Regions from separate parts of the Thalassospira sp. MBR-102 genome, predicted to be linked through region 1. Evidence: predicted binding sites of a transcription regulator. Region 1 holds the regulator's gene; each other region holds the start of a gene.
The links. The regulator PhoB, encoded in region 1, activates phosphate uptake and scavenging genes when phosphate is short. The targets are predictions, from matches to a motif close to TNTCATAAAACTGTCA.
Positions count from the first base shown of each region.

Region 2: ABIE64_RS08255 (deoxycytidylate deaminase) is a predicted target of PhoB. The motif match lies at 4,201-4,216, and genes of this name have one in related genera.
Region 3: ABIE64_RS15205 (diacylglycerol/lipid kinase family protein) is a predicted target of PhoB. The motif match lies at 3,086-3,101, and genes of this name have one in related genera.
Region 4: ABIE64_RS03205 (DUF2794 domain-containing protein) is a predicted target of PhoB. The motif match lies at 2,883-2,898, and genes of this name have one in related genera.

Region 1 is NZ_JBEPTC010000002.1:176,559-182,134, forward strand. It holds gene ABIE64_RS04290 (SDR family oxidoreductase) at 1-465, opposite strand, end outside; gene ABIE64_RS04295 (calcium/sodium antiporter) at 624-1,586, opposite strand; gene ABIE64_RS04300 (cation:proton antiporter domain-containing protein) at 1,904-3,664, shown strand; gene phoB (phosphate regulon transcriptional regulator PhoB) at 3,727-4,422, opposite strand; gene phoU (phosphate signaling complex protein PhoU) at 4,440-5,162, opposite strand; gene pstB (phosphate ABC transporter ATP-binding protein PstB) at 5,184-5,576, opposite strand, start outside.
Region 2 is NZ_JBEPTC010000003.1:359,447-365,022, reverse strand. It holds gene ABIE64_RS08285 (ABC transporter substrate-binding protein) at 1-794, opposite strand, end outside; tRNA gene ABIE64_RS08280 (tRNA-Asp) at 1,083-1,159, opposite strand; tRNA gene ABIE64_RS08275 (tRNA-Asp) at 1,492-1,568, opposite strand; gene ABIE64_RS08270 (hypothetical protein) at 1,837-2,175, shown strand; gene ABIE64_RS08265 (hypothetical protein) at 2,243-2,791, opposite strand; gene ABIE64_RS08260 (response regulator) at 2,791-3,285, opposite strand; gene ABIE64_RS08255 (deoxycytidylate deaminase) at 3,565-4,059, opposite strand; gene pyk (pyruvate kinase) at 4,370-5,576, shown strand, end outside.
Region 3 is NZ_JBEPTC010000009.1:31,256-36,831, forward strand. It holds gene ABIE64_RS15190 (BUD32 family EKC/KEOPS complex subunit) at 47-883, shown strand; gene ABIE64_RS15195 (glycosyltransferase family 4 protein) at 895-1,983, opposite strand; gene ABIE64_RS15200 (UDP-2,3-diacylglucosamine diphosphatase) at 1,980-2,897, opposite strand; gene ABIE64_RS15205 (diacylglycerol/lipid kinase family protein) at 3,115-4,077, shown strand; gene ABIE64_RS15210 (TldD/PmbA family protein) at 4,085-5,434, opposite strand.
Region 4 is NZ_JBEPTC010000001.1:656,822-662,397, forward strand. It holds gene ABIE64_RS03190 (ribonucleoside-diphosphate reductase subunit alpha) at 1-574, shown strand, start outside; gene ABIE64_RS03195 (ribonucleotide-diphosphate reductase subunit beta) at 615-1,643, shown strand; gene ABIE64_RS03200 (tetratricopeptide repeat protein) at 1,706-2,467, opposite strand; gene ABIE64_RS03205 (DUF2794 domain-containing protein) at 2,484-2,837, opposite strand; gene ABIE64_RS03210 (hypothetical protein) at 2,992-3,417, opposite strand; gene ABIE64_RS03215 (tetratricopeptide repeat protein) at 3,873-4,523, shown strand; gene ABIE64_RS03220 (outer membrane protein assembly factor BamB family protein) at 4,574-5,576, shown strand, end outside.

The sequences.
Region 1 (5,576 bases):
AGTCATGAAATGCGGTGTCAGATTCCAGACACGCTGATCAATCAGGTTGATGATGACGCCCTTTTGCCCGGCGGGCAGCCGTTTAGCGAAATCCTGCGACAACACAAACGGTGCGCGCAGATTGGCTTCCATATGATAGTCCCAGCCCTCACGCGTGGCGGTGCTGATATCATCATATTCAAAGGTGGATGCATTATTGATCAGCACACCAATCGGGCCAAGTGCAGCCGTTGCTTCGCGTACGACACGGCTGGTGTCTTCTTCCTTGCCAAGATCAGCGGAAATAACGCAGGCGCGACGACCGAGGGACCGGATTTCCTCGGCAAGCTGTTCCGCATCCCTGCGCGAGGAATGGCAATGAAGGGCAACATCATAACCCTGTGTCGCCAGATCAAGCGATAAAGCCCGTCCGATACGCTTGGCAGCCCCGGTTACAAGAGCCGTTTTAGGCATTTTCCCTGTCATCTGGTTTCCATCCCGTTCATCAAGATGCGCCCCTTCCCGGGGAAGGCAGCCCCCTTAAATATCGGCCGCCGTCATTTATGTTTGGTCATTCCGGAACTTACAATCAAACCCGCCAGCCGGTCCATAACCGCATTTACCGTTTCAGGCATGAAGATCAATCATGCCGTAACCAGACTCGCGACATATCCCAGATAAGCCAGAACAAAGACGATCCCGGTGATCCGCGACACTCCGCGCAGGAAATAGCCGACCACCAGCAAAAGAATGGTAACTGCCAGCATGATCCAAAGATCGGATTGCAGAATCTGGTCTGGCACGGCAATCGGCGCAATCAGCGATACACCACCGATGATCACCAGCAGGTTCAAAAGATTGGAACCAACAACATTGCCAAGTGCAACGTCGGAATGCCCGCGGAACGCCGCAACAATCGATGCCGCCAGTTCAGGAAGCGATGTTCCGAATGCGACAAGGGTCAAGCCAATGACGGCTTCGGACACACCGAACTGACGCGCGACAGAAACACCACCATCCACCAGCAGATCCGCCCCATAGGTCAAGGCGACAATCCCGATAACAGTGGCAACAATCGGCTTGAGCCAACCGCTTGGTACTTCGCCGACTTCGTCGACTTCTTCCTCATGCAGGTGGCTGGCATCACCCGGGCTTTTTTTGTCATGCTGATAGGTAAAGTACCAGATCGCTGCCAGAACCAGCAGCATCACCGCCCCAGCCCAGCGTTCGACAACGCCAAACATGCAAAGCCCGATGAACAGAACGGTCCCCAGCAGCATGGTGCCGCCATCGCGCACAACCATGGTCCGCGATGCCGTAATCGGTTTTAGAACCGCTGTTGCGCCGAGGATCAAAAGAATATTGGCAATGTTAGAACCAACCACGTTCCCCATCGCGATGTCGCCCGACCCGGCAAGCGCCGCATTCAGCGACACGACAAATTCGGGGGCCGACGTCCCAGCGGCAACCACGGTCAAACCAACAATGATCTTGGAAACCCCCATCAACAGCGCCAGACCGACAGCACCGCGAACAATGAACTCACCACCGGCAGTCAAAAGCACAAGACCACCGATAATCTGCAAATAGGGGATGAACTGTTCCAATTCCGGCCTGCTCGTTTGGGGAAATTTCTGATTGTTCCATGCCCTTTTACGGGCCAGCGGAACATGGCATTGCGAACGTAGAATAGCAAGCTGCGTCGTCCCGTCGTAATACCATTCGTCACATCGGTGTGATGCGGTTCCCACACTGGCACGCATACCGAAAGCAATCGTCGCGGTCGCCTGCTCTTAAGACGTGTCATCCATCACAGATGCCCTCTCATACGCGAAATTTCCATAGAAATCATAGGGGTATTTCCGCTATCCTGATTTGAACGACTTCCTTTACACGCCTATCTGCGCCGGACGCATAATCCATCATGTCACACAGCGTTCTTTTCGAGCTGTTCCTTGTCCTGACCGCCGCGGTGATTGCCGTCCCGCTGGCACAGAAATTACGTGCGAACTCGATCATCGGTTTCCTGATCGGCGGCTTTTGCATCGGCCCTTTCGGTTTTGGCCTGATCAGTGACCGCGAAGACATTTCAACCGTCGCCGAGCTTGGCATTGTCTTTCTGCTGTTCATGATCGGTCTTGAATTGTCGCGCGAACGCCTGCGCGTGATTGGGGGCCGGTTCGCGACCCTTGGTTTCCTGCAGATCGGCGTCACGATGGCCGTGATGTTCGGTGTATTGCTGCTGATCAATTACGATATGCCCGCCTCCATCGTGATTGCCGGAGCACTGGCCCTGTCATCAACAGCCATTATCCTTAAACAGCTTTCCGATGAGCGCCAGTTGCACACACGTTTCGGGCGTGCAGCCCTTGCCATCCTGCTGTTGCAGGACGTTGCGGTTGGTCCCTTCCTGATCATGGTGCAGGCCGCAGGCAATGCCGGGAGCGAAACCAGCCCCTGGATCAGCGCACTAAGCGGTGTGGGGGCGGTTGCTGTATTGTTGCTGACCGGTCGTTATCTGCTGCCACGACTGTTTCGGTATATTGCGGCCCTTAAAAACCCGGAACTTTTTGCAATCGGGACCCTGTTTGTCGTTCTGGCTGCCAGCACATTGACCGAAGCCGCGGGCCTTTCAATGGCGCTTGGTGCCTTTATCGCCGGAGTAATGTTGGCCGAAACCGAATTCCGCCATCAGATCGAAGCCGACATTTCGCCATTTCGCGGTGTTTTCCTGTCGCTGTTCTTCATGTCTGTGGGAATGTCGGTCAATGCCAATGTGGTCATCGGTCAGGCCGGAACGATCATTTTGTGGCTGATCGGGCTTCTGGTCATAAAGGCAGCGGTTCTTTTCGGATTGTCCCTGCTGATCGGCTTTAACCGGGCATCGTCAATCCGGGTCGCCATGAGCCTGGCCGCCGGTGGTGAATTCGCCTTCGTCATGCTTGCACTGGCATCGCAGAACGGGGCGGTTCCGATTGACATCGCCGTGATGCTGATCCCGGTGGTTGCGATTTCGATGGGTCTGACGCCGACTTTGATTTCGCTCGGCCATCGCATCGAACAGAAGCTTCATCCCAAGGAAACCGATCAGCTAAGCGAGATCTCGGATGAAACCGACGGCATTCAGAAACATGTTCTGGTGATTGGTTGCGGGCGCGTGGGCCGGGTTCTGGCCCGTCTGCTGCGCACCAAGGAAATCCCGTTTATCGTTCTGGAATCCGATGCCCAACAGGTTTCGCGTGGCCGAGCCGAAGGTCTGCCGGTTTATTTTGCCGATGGGTCCCGACCGGAAACATTTCGTGCCGCCCATACCGAACAGGCCCATATTGCCGCCGTTGCCATGGGCAACCCGCACGCAACGGAAAAGACCGTCGCCTTGCTGCGACAGCATTATCCGCATCTGAAAATCTTTGCCCGTGCCCAGGACATCACCCATATCGGTCCGCTGTCACGCAGTGGTGCCGATGCAGCCATCCCAGAGGTACTTGAAACCGGTTTACGCCTGTCCGATCACGTTCTGGCGGCCTGCGATATCCCGCAGGAAGATATCGATATCGAAATAGCCAAGTTCCGGCGTGCCGATATGCTGCTGATGAACGAACTTGCCCCGCGCACCGCGCGCCAAAAAACCGAAGACCAGGCACAAAAAACTGCCAAACCGGCAAAATCCAGGAAAAGCACCTGAAACGCAAAGACCCCCATCACAATAATGGGGGTCTTTCGTTTCGTCTTCCGGAATAACCGCAATCAGGCGGCTTCGACATCCAGTGCATAACCCGCGGCACGAACCGTGCGGATCACATCGCGCGTTCCCTTGACGTCATTCAATGCCTTGCGCAGACGACGAATGTGAACGTCAACCGTGCGGGTTTCGACATAGATATTCGGCCCCCAAACCGCATTCAGAAGCTGCTCGCGCGAGAAAACCCGCCCCGGATGTTCCAGGAAATAACGCAGCAGACGGAATTCGGTTGGGCCAAGATGGATAGCCTTGCCGTTACGACTGACACGATGGGCGGCCAGATCCATTTCGATATCGGAATAGATCAACTGCCCTTGTGGTTGCGCCGGACCGGATCGACGCAGAAGTGCGCGAATACGGGCCAGCAATTCACCAATCGCAAACGGCTTGGTTACATAATCATCGGCCCCGGTATCAAGGCCGCGGATGCGGTCGCCTTCTTCGCCACGCGCCGTAACCATGATCACCGGCAAATCGCGGCTTTCAGGCTTCCGGCGGATCTGGCGGCAAACCTCGATCCCTGACATCACCGGCAGCATCCAGTCCAGAAGGACCAGATCGACATGGGTTTCGGCCAGAATTTTCAACGCTTCGTCACCGTCCCCGGCTTCGACAACCTGCATCCCCTCGCGTTCGAGGTTGTAGCGCAACATGGTTACGATTGCAGCTTCGTCCTCGACGATAAGAACCGTTGGGTCCATCTTCCTATGCTCCAGTGTCACTCATTCGGTTCTACGACGGCAAAGTTCGCCGCGTCATTTTTTGGCCGAGTATCCATCGGCAGGTCTTCGCCCTTGATCCGGTAATAGATCGTTTCGGCAATGTTGGTCGCATGATCGCCAATACGTTCGATATTCTTGGCGATAAACAGCAGATGGGTCGATGCCGTGATGTTACGCGGATCTTCCATCATATAGGTCAGCAGTTCACGGAACAGGGAATTGTACATATCGTCAACTTCCTGATCGCGCGCCCAGACACGCTGGGCCTTTTCCGCATCACCTTCGATATAGGCATCCAGAACGTCCTTGATGATTTCCTGGCACAGCTTGGCCATGTTCGGGATCACCTGAACCGGGCGGATCGGCGGCACCTGGTTAAGAACCTGCGCACGCTTGGCGATATTTTTCGCCAGATCACCGATACGTTCTAGATCGTTGGACAGTTTAAGCGCGGTCACCACCTGTCGCAGGTCATCTGCCATCGGCTGACGCAGGGCCAGAAGACGTACGGCAAAATCCTGCACTTCCTGTTCCAGCGTATCGATACGGTGATCGGAAAGAATGACCTTCTCGGCCAGTTCAGAATCCCGTTTAACGATCGCACGAATGGCGGAAATCAGCTGACTTTCGGCAAGCCCGCCCATCTGCGAAATGATGTTGTTCAGACGGGTCAGTTCTTCGTCAAACGAACTGACGATATGATGTTTGTCATCGACCATCGAAAATACTCCTGCCCGGACTTAACCGAAGCGACCCGTAATGTATCCCTTGGTGCGTTCGTCCTTGGGATTGGTGAAAATCTGATCGGTTTCGCCCACTTCGACCAGCTTGCCGAGATGGAAAAACGCCGTGCGCTGCGACACGCGGGCAGCCTGCTGCATGGAGTGCGTCACGATCACAATGGTGTAGTTCGAACGAAGCTCATCGATCAGTTCCTCGACCTTTGCGGTTGCAATCGGGTCAAGTGCCGAACACGGTTCATCCATCAGGATGACTTCGGGGCTGACGGCAACCGCACGTGCAATGCAAAGACGCTGCTGCTGCCCACCAGAAAGACCGGTTGCCGGTTCCGGCAGACGGTCTTTGACTTCTTTCAGTAGACCCGCCCGTTCAAGCGAGGTCATGACGATTTC
Region 2 (5,576 bases), on a different contig from region 1:
TGATCGGCTTCGAGGTTACGCGCAATATCGATATCACCTTTCTGCAACAGGAGCTGCTGGGAAGCGGCTTCCTTGACGTTGCGAATGATGACGCGCTTCATGGCCGGTGCGCCGTCCCAGTATTCCTCGTTCGCCGTCAGGCTAAGACTTTCGCCCGGGGTCCATTTGTTCAGGACAAACGGACCGGAACCGGCATAGTTGGTTTTCATCCATTCAGCGCCCAGGTCGCCGTCCTTTTCATGTTCAAGGACGAGTTCCTTGTCGACAACAGCGCCCACGCCCGAGGTCAGACAGTACAGCACGAAGCTAGGCGCATAGGGCTTATCGACTTCCATGACCAGCGTGTTTGCGTCGGTCGCGCGAATCCTGTCCTTGACGTTGTCGGCGGTAAAGCCGAACTGGCCGAGAATGAAGGCCGGGGACTGATCCATCAGGACGACGCGTTGCAGCGAGAAGGCCGCGTCTTCGGCGGTCAGGTCGTTGCCCGATGCGAATTTGATGCCGTCGCGAATCTTGAAGGTAAAGGTCAGGCCGTCTTCGGAGACGTCCCAGCTTTCGGCGACGACACCATAAATTTTCGAGACGTCGTCATTATCAAAGCCAATCAGGCGGTCATATGTGTTGCCAGCATATTCCAAGGCGGTAAATTCGAACATCCCGGCCGGATCGAGTGTGATGAGGTCGTCGATGGCAAATGCCATGACGAGGGCATTTTTAGGGGTTTCGGCCTGTGCCGCCATTGGTGCGGTAGCCAGTGCGGTTCCCAGAACCAGCCCTGCGATCAGTTTGCGCATTTTGCGCCTCCCGTTTTGTTGCTTGTTGGATCAACAGGTCATTCTGTGTGGGGCGACCTGTAGGATCTTCGACTAGAACCTGTAGAGCGAAGCATAAATTATACGATTAATCAATGACCAGACGGTCAGGAATGCCCAAAAAACACGCAAGATATTGTGTGGTATCTTGCCTGTTCACGTTTGGGTTGTGATGGTCTGGTTGGTGAGGGGCAGGAGATGGGAGGGGGCCTGATTTCAGGCACAAAAAAAGCCGCTGTTAAAGCGACTTTCCGTACTCTTTAAAAAGAGTGGCGCGAGTGACGGGACTTGAACCCGCGGCCTCCGGCGTGACAGGCCGGCGCTCTAACCAACTGAGCTACACCCGCTTGGTGTGGCGCGGTTTATATAAGGGGTGGTTCGGTCTGGCAAGGGCTTTTTTTCAAAAAAATGAAGCCCTGATTGGTCAGGGTAAAGGGGGCTTTGCAAATGCGTTGAAAACCGGGAGACGAAATGCTTTGGCGGTCGTGTGGTCGCGCCGTTTTCGCGCAGCACGGGATGGGAAAATCGACCTGCCTGTTTTTTCGACGTGTTGCGTATGAGCGATGGACGCCACGTCGCTCGTCGGCATGTCGGTTCGGTACGAAAAAGGGGATGAGAAACAAAAAAACGCCAACGGCGAACCGTGGCGTCTTTTTTGAACTTTCCATCAGGTGGAAAGTGGCGCGAGTGACGGGACTTGAACCCGCGGCCTCCGGCGTGACAGGCCGGCGCTCTAACCAACTGAGCTACACCCGCTCGGTGTGTGGCGCGGTTTCTAACAGCAGGTCCGAGGGGGCGCAAGACCTTTTTTGATCGTGTTCGATACTTTTTTAGCTGTCGCCACCATGGCGCGTTTTGTGTCGTGCAAAATATATCCTTGAGGTGATGGATATCTGCTGAAGATTGTTTCCGGGACCTGTTTGATGCTGATCAAAGTACAGGTCGGTAAGCAGATGTAAAAGTTTGGGATGATTCAAAAACAGGGTGCGGGGCCCTGACGGGGAATAACCGAAGCGGGGGCTTCATGGGGAACACGATCCTTGCCGTGCTTGATGATATAGATGCCGGGTTAAAAGCCGATCTTGCGACGAGATCAAACGCGATATCGTCTGCAATCCGCCCCAGAGGCGGCGTGACGTGCGATATGCGGATCGTGCGCAGCCTGATTTTGCTGTGGAGTGGACAGAACGCCGCCTTGGCAGGGGGGAGTGATGAAGTCCGTCAATGGATCATGGATCAGCTGCCCGAAATTACCGAGCGGCTGGAGAGGATCGAGGCGCGCATGGAGCATGCCATTGATGACAATGAGCGTGACGCGGCGGGACAGATCATGCTTTTCGCGGTGAACGGGAACGCACGGTGATGGCATGCATCGTCAGCATCCCTGTCCGATGCGGGCAAAGGCCTTTGATGGCTGGTTTGCTGGCAGGCTATTCGCGTGGCAGCTCGTAGCGTTCGGCAAGCTTGGTCAGTGCAGCAACGGTTGCCTGTTCGACGGTGGTGCCAAACCCGGTGACGCGGCTTGCCAGAATGACGTAAAGAGAATCAATATGAAGCTGAATGACAAGAAGCTGCTTCATATTGGCGGTGGTCCGGTCTGCGACAAAGATTTCAAGTGACTTTGCGATCTGTGTCATCAGCGGATACTGGAATGTTCCACCCAGTGCCTTCACCGAATAGGCAAGGTCGGCACTGTTTTCCAGCGCGGTTGATGCCTTTGAATTATCGCTGATGGCGGCAACGACCAGTTTGCGGCAGTCGGCAAGGTCCTTTCCTATATCGCGAACAAAGGTTTCCGTGCTGCGCTGGACGACCTGCTCAAGTTCGTCGAGCTGTTGAGGGGATAGATTGATGTCAAAGCCCTTGACGAAATTGACCGTACGTCGCTTCAGATCCGTCTGAGGCGGAATGATCTGGGCTTTTTTCTTTTTCTTTTCGGGCGTCACGATTGCTCCGGTCCCCCAGTCAAAATGGGTCATTAATCATCGGGGCTCCGTCTGTCGGGGCCGTCGAAGGCGACCTGTCTGCGGCGGCGATCCGGCCCGAAATAGGTGCCGGTATTGACGAAATGCCGCGGACGGGTGATGACCGATACCAGTCTGCTATAAAGTGCCTTGGCATTGAACGGTTTGGCAAGAAATTCCGTGATGCCGAGGTCACGCGCAGTGGTGACGTATCGCTGCTCCGAATGTGCTGTCAACATGATTACCGGAATGAACCGGTTGGGCGAATTGACCGAATTCCTGAGAACATCAAGGAATTCAAGGCCATCCATCCCGCGCAGACGCCATTCGGTGACGATGATATCAATCTGCTGGGTCCGGAGAACCTCGAACGCATCGTTCGGGGAGCGGACACGCTGCACGGCTGTCGCACCAAGATACGAAAGTGTATCGAAAACTACCTGGGCCGAAATCTTGTCGCCATCGACGACCAGAAAACTGATTTTACTGAAATCGATCTTTGCGCTCATTCGGCCTTTTATCCTGTGCGTCGTCACGGTCCCGGTCCTTGTTCTGGTCAGGGCCTTTTTTCGCGTGATGATCGTACTAGCGTGATCCTAATTGCTTATACCTTTGTCTGATTAGCAGCAAGGCTAAAGCGGCGTTTTGTCAGCTTGGAATTCTGACAAATACTGACGCCTAACCTTGTGCAGATATTGAACAAACGACGTTTACGTTCTTTTTGTTCATGCTCATGATCCCACAGATCACCCTATATTGGGCGGGTCTGCAAAATTAAAAGGGCAAGATCAGGAATGATCGGAAACGGTGTCGGGCAGGGGTTCGGTTGTGCCTTCTTCGTCAATGACCTGAACGGCCACGCCCGCCTCGCCAAACATTTCGGTCGAGATGGTCATGTCCTGCTGCCAGCGTTCAAGAAAATCGGTGGTCAGTTTGCTTTTATCGACAAATACTTCGGCGATGCCGGCCTGAATGATGGCGCGCGCGCAGTCACAGCAGGGGAAATGGGTGACATAAAGCGCGCAGCCATCAAGCGATGTGCCGGTGTAGCTGGCATTATAGATCGCATTGCGTTCGGCATGTTCGGTATAGGCGTATTTTTCCGGGCGTTGATGGCGGCTTTCGACATTGTCATCGACGCCGCGGGGAAACCCGTTATAGCCAACGGCGCGAATTTCTTTTTTCGGGCCAATGACAACCGCGCCGACCTGGGTGCTACGGTCTTTTGACCATTCGGCAATATGGGATGCCAGTCCCAGGAAGCGATGATGCCATTTGCTCATTTGTCCGATCCCCGATGTGTTCGCGCACGGTTGTAAATGTGCGGTTATCAAAAGCGATTGCCGGGCAGGGCCGCCTGCCAGCAATTGATTGCTGCACTGCTTCTTTAAAGGAGTGCCTGCTTGTAATTGTCCAGAGAAAAATCACATTTTTGTAAAGGCATTTAGCGAAAAGTCCCTGTTCAAACAGGGCTTGATTGACTATTAAGGGGATACCCCCAGAGAAAAATCAGGACGTCTCGACGCCTCGCCGGGAAGCTATGGCCGAAGCGGAGAGACCCAATGGAAACCAAAAAACAAGAGGTAAGAGCCGATGCGCCGACAACGTAAGGCGAAGATCATCGCAACCCTGGGGCCAGCGAGCTCTCATCCGGAAACTCTGGAAAAGATCGTAAGGGCGGGTGTTGATGTATTCCGGCTGAATTTCTCGCATGGTGAACATGCAGAGCATCAGGCGCGTTTTGAAACAATCCGTGAAGTCGAGGCCAAGCTTGGCCGTCCGATTGGCGTGCTGATGGATTTGCAGGGGCCAAAGATCCGCTGCGGTACCTTTGCCGACGAAAAGATCGAACTTGAAGCCGGTGCGACCTTCCATTTCGATATGGACAAGAAACCGGGGGATAAAACCCGCGTTTCATTGCCCCATCCCGAAGTTTTTGCAGCACTCAAGCCCGGTGCGAACCTGTTGCTTGACGATGGCAAGCTGCGCATGCGGGTGGAAAAATGCGATAGCAAATCAGCCGAGTGCACCGTTATTACCGGAGGGCCGCTGTCGAACCGCAAGGGCGTTAACCTGCCCGACGTGATGCTGCCGATGTCGCCCCTGACCGACAAGGATCGTATTGATCTGGATTACGGTCTTGAGATGGGCGTTGATTTCGTCGCTCTTTCATTCGTCCAGCGTCCCGAAGATGTTGCCGAGGCGCGCAAGATCATCAATGGTCGTGCGGCAATCGTTTCCAAACTGGAAAAGCCGCAGGCGATTGAGCATCTTGATGAAATCGTGGCACTTTCGGACATCATCATGGTCGCACGTGGCGATCTGGGTGTTGAATGCCCGCCGGAAGATGTTCCGATCCTGCAGAAACGCATCATCAAGGCGTGCCGCGAAGCTGGCAAGCCGGTGATTGTTGCGACCCAGATGCTGGATTCGATGGTCAGCAACCCGGCCCCGACCCGTGCCGAAGCATCCGACGTTGCGACCGCCATTTATGACGGTGCCGATGCGGTGATGCTGTCAGCCGAAAGTGCGGTGGGCAAATATCCGATCGAAACCGTCAGCATCATGGACCGGATCATGATCCGGGTGGAGCAGGACGAACTTTATTATCGTCTGCGCGATGCCAACCGTCCGGATCCCGAGCATAATGCGCCGGATGCGATCAGTGCTGCGGCCCGTCAGGTTGCCGGAACGATTGGTGCCAAGGCGGTCGTGACCTATACCACGTCGGGTTCAACGTCGCTTCGTGCGGCGCGTGAACGCCCGGAAGTTCCCATCCTTGGACTGACGCCGAAAATCC
Region 3 (5,576 bases), on a different contig from region 1:
GCCTGCAGGAATGCAGGCCACGAAAAACGACATATAAGATAAAAAAATGACAGAGCAACTCCACGATATCGTGGAACAGACGATTGCCCAAGGTGTTGGCGCACGGGTTTTTCCATTGCGGTGGAAAGGACGGCGTATCTGGATCAAACAGGCTGTCCGGCCAAAGCAAAAGGGCTGGCACCGCCTGCAGCGTTTTGTCGCAACCCTGACGCGGATACCGATGTTGCGCCCGACAGTGTCGCCAGGCGGCAAGGCCGGTCTGGCAAGCGAGGCTGAAGTCCTTCATGCCCTGAACCGTGCAGGCGTTCTGGTGCCTGATCTTCTCGAAGTCGCCGATAACTGGATCGCTATTGGCGATAACGGGGCGATCTTGCAAACCGTAATCAGCGATGCGGTCAAGGCTGGGGATGAAGCACGTGTCGCTGAACTGATTGCCATGGCCGGAACTGCATTGGCGGATTTGCATGCCAATGGTTTTGCGCATGGCGCCCCTCTTTTGCGCAACATGACCATTCGGGATGATGGCAGGATCGGTTTTATTGATTTCGAAGAAGACCCCAATAAACGTATGCCATTGCCCGACGCACAGGCGCGCGACATTCTGCTGTTTGTGTTTTCCATACAGCGCGGTTTTAAACGTCGTCCCGATCTTTTGCGTTCCGGATGGCAGGCTTATCTGAGCCGCAGTGGCATGACCGCACCACAGATGAAACCTCTGTCCCGTATCGTGGCGGTTATCCGGCCGGTTTATGTCGCGCTTAAACCGTTCCGTCGGTGGCTTGGGACGGATGCGATCAATGCGATGCGGGCATATGGCACTCTACGCAGAAGCCTGCGAGGGAAAGAAACCCCGCAGGACGGCTCCCAGCTTGCCAGAAAATAAACGGCTGCCGGTTATTGCGCCGGCATGACAATCGCCGGTTCTTTTGCTTCTGTTATGTCTTCAACGGCAAGACGTTTGGCTGCCGCCCCGTCAAACCCGCCCGAAAACGGTGCCAGATTATGCAGGAACTGACTGGCGGAATTGCGCCAGCTATATTGTTCTGCGAGTGCGCGCGCATCCTTGCCGTCAAGTTCAAGGGCCGCCATCGCCGCCTTGCGAAGGTCGGCATCAATGGCACCTGCCTTGGTCCCGCGCACGATGTCGGCGGGCCCCTGAACCGGGAATACCGCAACCGGGGTTCCCGATGCCAGGGCCTCAAGAATAACAAGGCCAAAGGTATCGGTTTTGCTTGGGAAGACAAAAACGTCTGCCGATGCGAAACAGACAGCCAGTTCTTCACCAACCTTTTTCCCAAGAAACTGTGCATTCGGGTATTTTGATTTGAGTTCCGCCAGTTGCGGCCCGTCGCCGACAACAAATTTTGTCCCCGGCAGGTCAAGGTCAAGGAAATGGCCGATATTCTTTTCAACCGCCACCCGACCGACAAACAGCCAGTGCGGTTTTGGGAAATCCCCGAAACTTGCATCGGGTCGTGGTTTGAACAGGTTAAGATCAACGCCCCGCGACCAGATATTCAGCCTGTTAAAGCCGCGATCAGCCAGCTCTTCGCGAAGCGATTCCGTGGCCACCATGACCGATTGTGATTTGTTATGGAACCGCCGCATCCCGCGATAGGAAATCGAAAGCGGCAGCCGTGTCCGCGCATGCAGATATTCCGGGAACCGGGTGTGATAGGCTGATGAAAACGGTAGTTCGCGTTTCAGGCAATAAGCACGTGCCGCCTGACCCAATGGGCCCTCGGTCGCGATATGGATCGCAACCGGTTGCAGGGCATCAATCATCCGGGCCAGTTTGCGTTTGGCAAACAGGGCCAACCGGATTTCAGGATAGGTCGGGCAGGGGATCGTCCGGAATTGATCAGGCGAGATGATATGCACATCATGTCCCATCTCGCCCAGTTCGCTGCGCACGGTTTCAAGGGTGCGCACCACACCATTTACCTGGGGATACCAGGCATCGGATACGATCAAAATTCTCATGCGGTCTTTCCAATTGGCGTGCCGCTGTTCTTTTTGGAACTGGCATTGGCAGCACGATTATTGTCCCCGACAACCCGAAACAGCGACATCAGTTTGCCCAATCCAAGGGATGGGGCACTGGCAGCATCGCGGCCGGGTTGGGAATGTGTCATCGCCATCTGGCGCATTTCAGCCCAGTACAGCAGTTCAAGCTTGCCGTTCTGGTCTTCGGTAAGGGCCGTGCAGCTTTCAACCCAGTCGCCGTCATTGCAGTAAAGGACATCGCCAATCATGCGTTTTTCGGCATGATGGATATGGCCGCATACAACACCGTCCACCTTGCGCTTGGCAGCTTCGTGGGCGACTGCATTTTCAAAATTGCAGACGAACTGAACGGCGTTCTTGACCCGGTTCTTAAGATAGGCCGACAGTGACCAGTATCCGTAACCCAGTTTGCGACGGATGCCGTTATAATAACGGTTCAGGACAATCGCGAGGTTGTAGGCCGTATCCCCAAGATAGGCGAGCCACTTGGCATATTTGACCACACCGTCAAACTCGTCGCCGTGAATGATCAGAAGCTTTTTGCCATCCGCCGTCTCGTGAATGTCGTTCATCTTGACTTCGACATGTCCAAAGGTCATATCGACAAACTCACGGGCGAATTCATCATGGTTGCCGGGGACAAAAATGACCTTTGCCCCGTTCTTGGCCTTTTCCATGATTGTCGTGATAACGGCGTGGTGGCTTTCGGGCCAGTACCAGCTTTTCTTGAGCCGCCAGCCGTCAATGATATCGCCGACCAGATAATAGGTATCTGCCGTCACTTCATTGAGGAAATCCAAAAGAAGATCTGCCTGACATCCACGCGTTCCGAGATGGACGTCCGAAATCCAGATCGTGCGGTAATGCGGTTGCAGCGTCATCGCTGTCATTGCCGCTCCTCCGTATCCTGCCAAAAGGATGGCTGGAATTCGACGGTTTTACATGCCGAATAGTGTCCCCAACCAGTAATGGTTTAAAACAAATCGCGCGAATATATAACCCGTTCATATAAATTTATCGGTTCTGTCAATATACTGTTACATGTTTCATTTTCTATAAAGAGAACGCGAAAGTAATGTTTCATTTTTATTACGGAAGTTTTTCGCAATGACCCATTCCGGGGTGACTGTTATCTTCAATCCGCGCGCTGGCGGGAATAAACAACGTTTCCTTTCAAGCATTTTGCAAAAAGCCGGTGTAAAGGTTGAATTGTTACAGACAACCCATCCCGGTCATGCTCGCGAACTGGCGCGCAAGGTTCGTGCCCATCAACGGCTGTTTGTTGCCGGTGGCGATGGATCACTGAACGAGGCCCTCAACGGCCTGCTTGATGCGCAAATCGAAGGCCACGAAGTCCCGCCGCTTGGCATCATTCCGCTGGGAACGGCCAATGTTCTGGCGGTCGAGGTCGGGCTTGAAATCCGCGCACAGGCGATTGCCGATTATATCAACAATCCGGCCCAGGTTTGGGTGCGGCCCGGTCTGGTCAATGGCCGGGCATTCTTTTTGATGGTCGGCATGGGGGCGGATGCCGATACGGTCGCAAATGTGTCACTGAAACTCAAACGACTGATCGGCAAGGGTGCCTATGTGATCGAAGGTTTGCGCAATATTATCTTTCCGCATCACCGCGATTTCGAAGTTAATATCGGGCGCGAACAATATCGCGTTGCCGGTGTGGTTGCGACCCATGCCAAACATTATGGCGGGGCGTTTGTTATTTCCCCCGATGCCAAACTGACCGATAACAGCCTTGATGTCGTGCTGATGCCCGGCAGCGGCTTTATGGCGCTGGCACGCTACGGGATTGCTTTGACCCTGAACCGGTTGCATGCGCAAACCGACGTGTCGGTGGTGCAGACCGAACGTCTGACCATCACCAGCCATTGCGGCCCCGCACCCTTGCAGATTGACGGCGAAAGTGCCGGTAAACTGCCGTGTGAAATCAGCCTGTCGCCTTATCCGGTGCGGGTTATGGTGCCTCAAGCCTATGCCGACCAATGCAATGGCCGCCAAAATGAAAACAGGGATGCGCAAAACGCACCCCTGTTACAAATCACATCTGGGTAATTTTGGCTTATTGCCCGGCCAGCGTCATGCCATCAATCCGGATTGTCGGGGCATTCGTGCCGTATTTGAAGGTCAGATCATTGGCCGGAATGGCCGTTTTGAACATGTCCTTCAGGTTTCCGGCAACCGTGATTTCGGAAACCGGATAGGCCAGCTCGCCATTTTCGATCCAGAAGCCCGATGCCCCGCGCGAATAATCGCCGGTCACGCCGTTGACACTGCTGCCGATCATTTCGGTGATGTAAAGGCCCTGCTTGATATCCTTGATCATGTCGGCGGGCGAAATGGTGCCCGGTTCCATGTAAAGGTTGGTGGTGGATGGTCCCGGCAGGCTTCCGGCCCCGCGCGATGCGTTGCCGGTCGATTTCAGGCCAAGCTGGCGGGCGGACCGCAAATCCATGATCCAGGTTTTCAGAACACCATTTTCAATCAGATGGCGCTTTTCGTTGGCGACACCTTCGGCGTCAAACGGTTTGGACCGCAGGCCACGTTTGCGGTGCGGGTTATCAATGATGTTGATCCCCGGCGCAAAGATTTCCTTGCCCATGGCATCCAGAAGGAAGCTGGTGCCGCGCGCAATACCCGATCCGTTGATCGCACCGGCCAGATGGCCGACGAGGGATGCCGAAACACGCGGGTCATAAATCACCGGAACCTGCGTGCTTTTGACCTTGCGCGGGTTCAACCGTTTCAGAGTCTTTTCCGCCGCCTTAAGGCCGATATCGACCGGATCGCGCAGATCGGTCGAAAACACCGCACTGTCATAATCATAATCGCGTTCCATCCCGGTGCCGGTTCCGGCAAGGACCGATACGGAAATGTGGCTGCCGCTGCCGGCATAGGAATTGGCAAAGCCGTTGGTCGCGGCAAGCGTGATCTGGTGGGTGCCCCAACCGGCATCCGCGCCCTCGGAATTGGTGATACCTTCAACCGACCGTGCAGCCTCTTCACAGGCGGTCGCCCATGCCATCAGTTTTTCCTGGCTGACTTCGCCCGGCTCGCAAAGCTCAAGCGCCTCGACATCAAATGTTTCGGCCAGTTCGGAGGGATCGGCAATGCCACAGAACGGGTCTTCGGGGGCGTTCTTCGCCATCGCAACGGCGCGTTCGACAAGTTCGTTCAACGCGCTTTCGCTGGTGTCGGATGACGACACAACCGCCTGCTGCTTGCCGATCAGAACACGCAGGCCAAGATCGGCCCCCTCGGATCGTTCAAGCTTTTCCATCTTGCCCAGTCGCTGCGATACCGAAAGTGACGTGCCTTCGACATAAACGGCATCCGCATCGTCGGCACCCGCCTTTTTTGCGCGCGCCAGCAGGTCGGTGATGCGATCGAGTGTCATATCGGTTTTGGGCATGGAAGCTCCCTTTGGTCGGAATGTGGTTTCCTATGGTTATAGGCAGGCTGATCGCTTTTCGCAAAGGGCAAGAAAAGGCAGTCGCCTGAAAGACCCAACCAGATACCGTCTGACGCACATTTGAATGATCCATTTGGCGAAA
Region 4 (5,576 bases), on a different contig from region 1:
GATCATTTGCGGCGGTGCTTCGCCGGGAATCGAGCCGATGGCGGCGAACTCCTACACCCACAAGACGCTTTCGGGCTCGTTTAACGTGCGTAACAAGTATCTTGCCGAGGTTCTGGAAGAAAAAGGTCGGAATAATGAAGAAGTCTGGACATCCATCACGGTGCATGAAGGATCGGTTCAGCATCTTGATTTCCTGTCTGATCTGGAAAAGGACATCTTCAAGACTGCGTTCGAGCTGGATCAGCGCTGGCTGATCGAACTTGCCGGTGATCGCACGCCGATGATTGATCAGGCACAGTCACTGAACATCTTCCTGGCGTCGAATGTTCATAAACGTGACCTGCATCAGATCCATTTCCAGGCATGGAAAAAGGGGGTCAAAAGCCTTTATTACTGCCGGTCGAAATCGATCCAGCGGGCCGAGGTGGTTGCGAACATTCCGGGGCGTGCGAAGTCGAATGATGACGATATGCCAAGCCCGGAAAGCTCGTTTGAAATCCCGGCACTGGTTGCGGCCGCCGCCGCACAGGCATCCAGCGAACCCGATTATGATGAATGTCTCGCCTGCCAGTAAAGCGGCTTTAGCACACAGAAATTTTGCGAGAAGTGACAATATGTCTGACGATAAAGTAATTGATCTTCTGACGGAAAACCCGGTCTACAAGCCGTTCCGTTATCCGTGGGCCTATGAGGCGTGGCTGACCCAGCAGCAAATTCACTGGCTGCCGGAAGAAGTGCCGCTGGCCGATGACGTCAAGGATTGGAACCACACGATTTCCGATGCCGAGCGCAACCTGCTTACGCAGATTTTCCGCTTTTTCACTCAGTCGGATATCGAGGTCAATAACTGCTATATGCGCCATTATACGCGCGTATTCAAACCAACCGAAGTCCAGATGATGCTGGCGGCATTTTCCAACATGGAAACCATCCATGTAGCCGCCTATTCGCACCTTCTTGATACCATTGGCATGCCCGAAGCCGAGTATGAGGCCTTCTTCCAGTACAAGGAAATGAAGGACAAATACGACTATATGCAAATCTGGGGCATTGGTCCGGAAGACGAGTATACCGATGAGCATGGCGACCTGCGTTTAACCACACAGGGCAAGCGGAACATCGCCAAGACGCTTGCGGTGTTTGGCGCCTTTACCGAGGGTTTGCAGCTGTTTGCGTCATTCGCGATGCTGATGAATTTCCCGCGCTTTAACAAGATGAAGGGCATGGGGCAGATTGTCACATGGTCGGTTCGCGATGAAAGCCTGCATTGCGAAAGCATCATCCGCCTGTTTAGGACATTCTGCAAAGAGAACCCGGAAATCTGGGATGAGGAAATGCGCAGCGACCTGATCGAGGCCTGCAAAACCATCGTCAGTCACGAAGATGCGTTTATCGATCTGTCCTTCGAAGCCGGTGCGGTGCAGGGCCTGACAGCGGAAGATATAAAGAAATACATCCGCTATATCGCTGATCGCCGCCTTAGCCAGCTTGGTCTTGAGGAGCAATACGGGATTGAACAGAACCCGTTGCCATGGATGGATGCGATGCTGAATGCGGTCGAGCACACCAACTTCTTTGAAAACCGCGCGACGGAATATTCAAAAGCCGCAACGCGCGGTACTTGGGACGAAGCATTTTCCTGATCCTGGTCACGGAACGAATATCATGCAAAAGGCCGCCTTCGGGTGGCCTTTTGTATTCTGGTTCAGGGAACAGCCAATTCCTGTAGCCGTTTGTCAACACGTCTGATTTCTTCAAGGCGCAGCTTTGGTTCAAGATTGGTAATTGCCGTTGCCGGGTCCATTTCAAGTTCGACACCGGGTGGCAGGGGGCGTGGGCCAAGGGCTGAACGGCGCAGCCAGTAATAGGCATCAGCATAATCCTGTTCTATACCCCAGCCGCGTTCCAGCATCGCGCCGAGCATGAATTGGGCGGCATGCATGCCTTTTTCGGCGGCGATCCTGTAATAATGGGCGGCTTCAACATAGTTTTGTTCCGCTCCACGCCCGTGAAAATACTGTTCGCCAATCAGAAAGGCGGCATCGGTATTGTTCCCGTTGGCATGAAGAGCGCGTTTAAAGAATTCTGTGGCGCGGAACTGGTCATAGCGCAGCCCCCAGCCATTGAAATACATCAGCCCAAGGTAATAGATTGCATTTGCATGATTAGAGCGTGCTGCAAGGGCAAACCAATCTGCCGCCTGTCGGTAGTCCTGTGGTCCGGCAAGACCGCGATAGTAAAGCAGGCCAAGCGCATATTGCGCACGTGGATCGTCTTCCTGTGCGGCAACGCGCCACTGTGCGCGGGCCATTTCATAATTCCCCGCCTGATAGGCCTTGTAACCACTGGTGTAGTCGGCCTGTGCCGGTGGAGCATGAAACGTATATGCCGCCAGAACAAGAAAACCACACAGGATGGTGCGATTGCCGCGATTGGGCGAGAAGAAAGCAAGTATGGAAAGGAGCAAAAGGCGAAACCGATCTTTAACGGGATTTGAACAGCGGGACGACTTTGCGTGCACGTTTTTCAACGGCATCAAGAACGTTCTGGATTTCCGAGCTTTGTTTAATTTTTTCACCGCTGTGAAGTGCTACGAAATGCCCGGCATTCTTGTGATCCGCACCAAGTTTGATGACGGTGAATATGGCTGTTTCGTGTGAGGAACGGAAGATGGAGAACATGGCCATGCCATCAAGGTGATCAATGGCATAGTCGCGCCATGCACCACTTGCGACTTGTCTGGAATAAGTGTTCATGAGCTGCATCAATTCAGTCCGGTCGAAATGCACAAAGCTTTTGGCTTTGCGGTATTGAGCCAGATTGAACAATGTACCCATGTCTTTCTCCGGACGTAATTTCAAAAGGCCGGGGTAGAGCGTTTATGACGCTCTGATGACACGGTAGCGCGGTTTATCCGCAGCCTCAAGTTTGAAAGGGCCGGGATATGAAAATTTTTACAAATATATGTGTGATTTCAGTTGGTTGAGGTGATTACAGGCTGCGTGATCGTGTTGGCGGCCAGTCAACGGTTTGTGCACCGGTGTTATAAGGATCGGGTGTGCGATAGCAGCTGACGGCGGCCAAGGTGCGATAGCAATAAAGTGGCGGTTCCGGGACCGGGTCCTTTTTGCAGTATGATTTGCCATCGATCTTGCGGATGGTCGAACAATCGCGGCCAGTCGAAAGGGAAACGACGTGGTCAATCAGGGTTTTGTCGGTGTTGATGATGCTGACAACGTCGAGCGCGATATACCATTCAACACCGGTGAAGATGTGTGTACCTGCAATGTCGGATGCGGTGGTATCGCAGCCTGCGACCCCGGCACCAAGCAGCGTTGCGAATAATCCAGCCAGAACGCGCTGACGGATTATACGTTTCGCCTCTTGTCGGCTTTGGGCCTTGTGCAAGCTTTTCATCCTGATCTCCGTGCATCGACCGGTCAGTATTTGCCCGGTAGCGATTAAAATTCCGTTTCCCGAATATACAAATGCAATCCATGTGCCGTTTTGGGTGAAGCAGATACTGTTTTTGATGTTGGGACGGATTGGCCACATTTCAGCCGGGTTTGGCAATTAACCGGACGGCAGATTATGATTTTAGCGGCAGATTTTCGTTCGGGTTAAGGTCTGGTCCTGCATCGCAGGCGGCAATTCTTTCCTTTGATGGTTGTTCACTGGATCAAAAACAACGTGATGGGGGGGCAGTTTTGCGCGTGAAATACAGCATTGCGGGATTTAATTGCGATATTGGCGGCTCCTGATGTGCAGCGGACTTGACCCCTTGCGTACTGGCGCGTTAAATCCTTGCCGGAATTAATTCTGACAAGCGGGCAGGTTGCCCGCTTTCTTTTGATCGGATTGGAGCGGTTTTCGTGGTTGATATTTTCCAGGAAGTCGAAGAAGACCTCAAGCGCGAGCGCAATGAAGCGCTGTGGCGCAAATACGGCAAATACATCGTGGGTGTGGCGGCCGTGATCGTGCTGGGTGTTGCCGGACGTGAAGGCTGGAAAAGCTACGAGGAAAATTCGCGCATCGAAAACGGCACGCGCATGGCAAATGCCATTGAACTGGCACAGGCTGGTGAAGAAAAGCAGGATGCGGCACTGGGTGCGCTTGATGCGATCATTGCCGATGGCGATGCCGGTTTTGTCGCCCTTGGTCATTTCCAGAAGGCGGCAATTTATCTTCGCGCCGGGGCGAAAGATTCCGCGGTCGCCGAGCTTGAGGCAATTGCGGGTAACAGCGACGTCGAAAAGATCTATCGCGATCTTGCCGTGGTTCAGATTGCGATGAACAACGCCGACGCATCAAATGCCAAGGATTTGGTTTCGCGTTTGGAACCGATCGCTGTGCCTGAAAATCCCTGGTACTACTCGGCACGTGAAATGATCGCGATGCTTCATATCGCAGCAGGCGAGGTAGAGGCAGCAAAGCCGCTGCTGACCGAGATTGCCGATGACAGCGAAGCACCGTCAGGCATGCGCGCCCGCGCAAGTGAAATTCTGAAAGCCGTTGGCGCCTGATTGGCGGGAATGGCACAGGCAACCTGTTCACAGGGACTGGATCAGAGGATATGGTTTTGAGACCACGCAACATTAAATCCCTTTTGTGCGTCATGGGCATGTCGGTTGCCGTTTCTGCATGCTCAAGCTGGCTTGGAGAATCCGAAGATCCGCCGCTTCCCGGTGAACGCCTTGCGGTTCTTTCGCTTGAAAGCACGGTTCAGCCGGATGCCGAATTGAGCGATCAACGCGTGATCCTGCCGGAACCGGAGCCGATGGAAGACTGGCCGCAGAACGGTGGTCTGCCAAGTCATGCCCTGCATCATGTCGGTCTGGACAACGATGTGCTGCGTCAGGATTGGTCTGTTGGTATCGGGGAAGGATCGATGGATGACAATCTTCTGCTCAATCAAGCGATTGTGGCGCGGGGTGTGGTGTTTACCATTGATGCCGACGCCGTCGTTCGTGCGTTCAGTGCCAAATCGGGCAAGCGTATCTGGTCGCTTGAACTGGCGAAGGACGAGGACGAAGACAGCACGCTTCTGGGCGGTGGTCTGGCCTACGAGAATGGTATTCTTTATGCAACCACCGGCTTTGCTGAGGTAATTGCGATTGATGCTCCCAGTGCAACCGTGATGTGGCGCTCACAGGTAACCGCCCCGATGCGCGGCGCGCCGACGGTTCGTGGTGGGCGCGTGTTCGTTGTGACGGTTGATAACCAGACTGTCGCACTGAACGCAATGACCGGCGAGACACTTTGGAGCCATCGCGGCGCATCTGAAGGTGCTTCCTTTATCGGTGGTGCAAGCCCGGCGGTTGACCAAGGGGTTGTTATTTCGGCTTACACGACCGGTGAAATGTACGCGCTTCGTGTTGAAAACGGTCAGGTGATCTGGTCCGATGCGCTGGCATCGGCGGGGCGCACCGATGCGGTTTCGGCGATTGCCGATATTCGCGGTCTTCCGGTGATTGACAATAATCTGGTGATCGCCACCAGTAATGCCGGTTTGACGGTTGCGATTGACCTTCGCACCGGGTACCGCGTCTGGGAACTGGAAGCCGGAGGCATCCAGT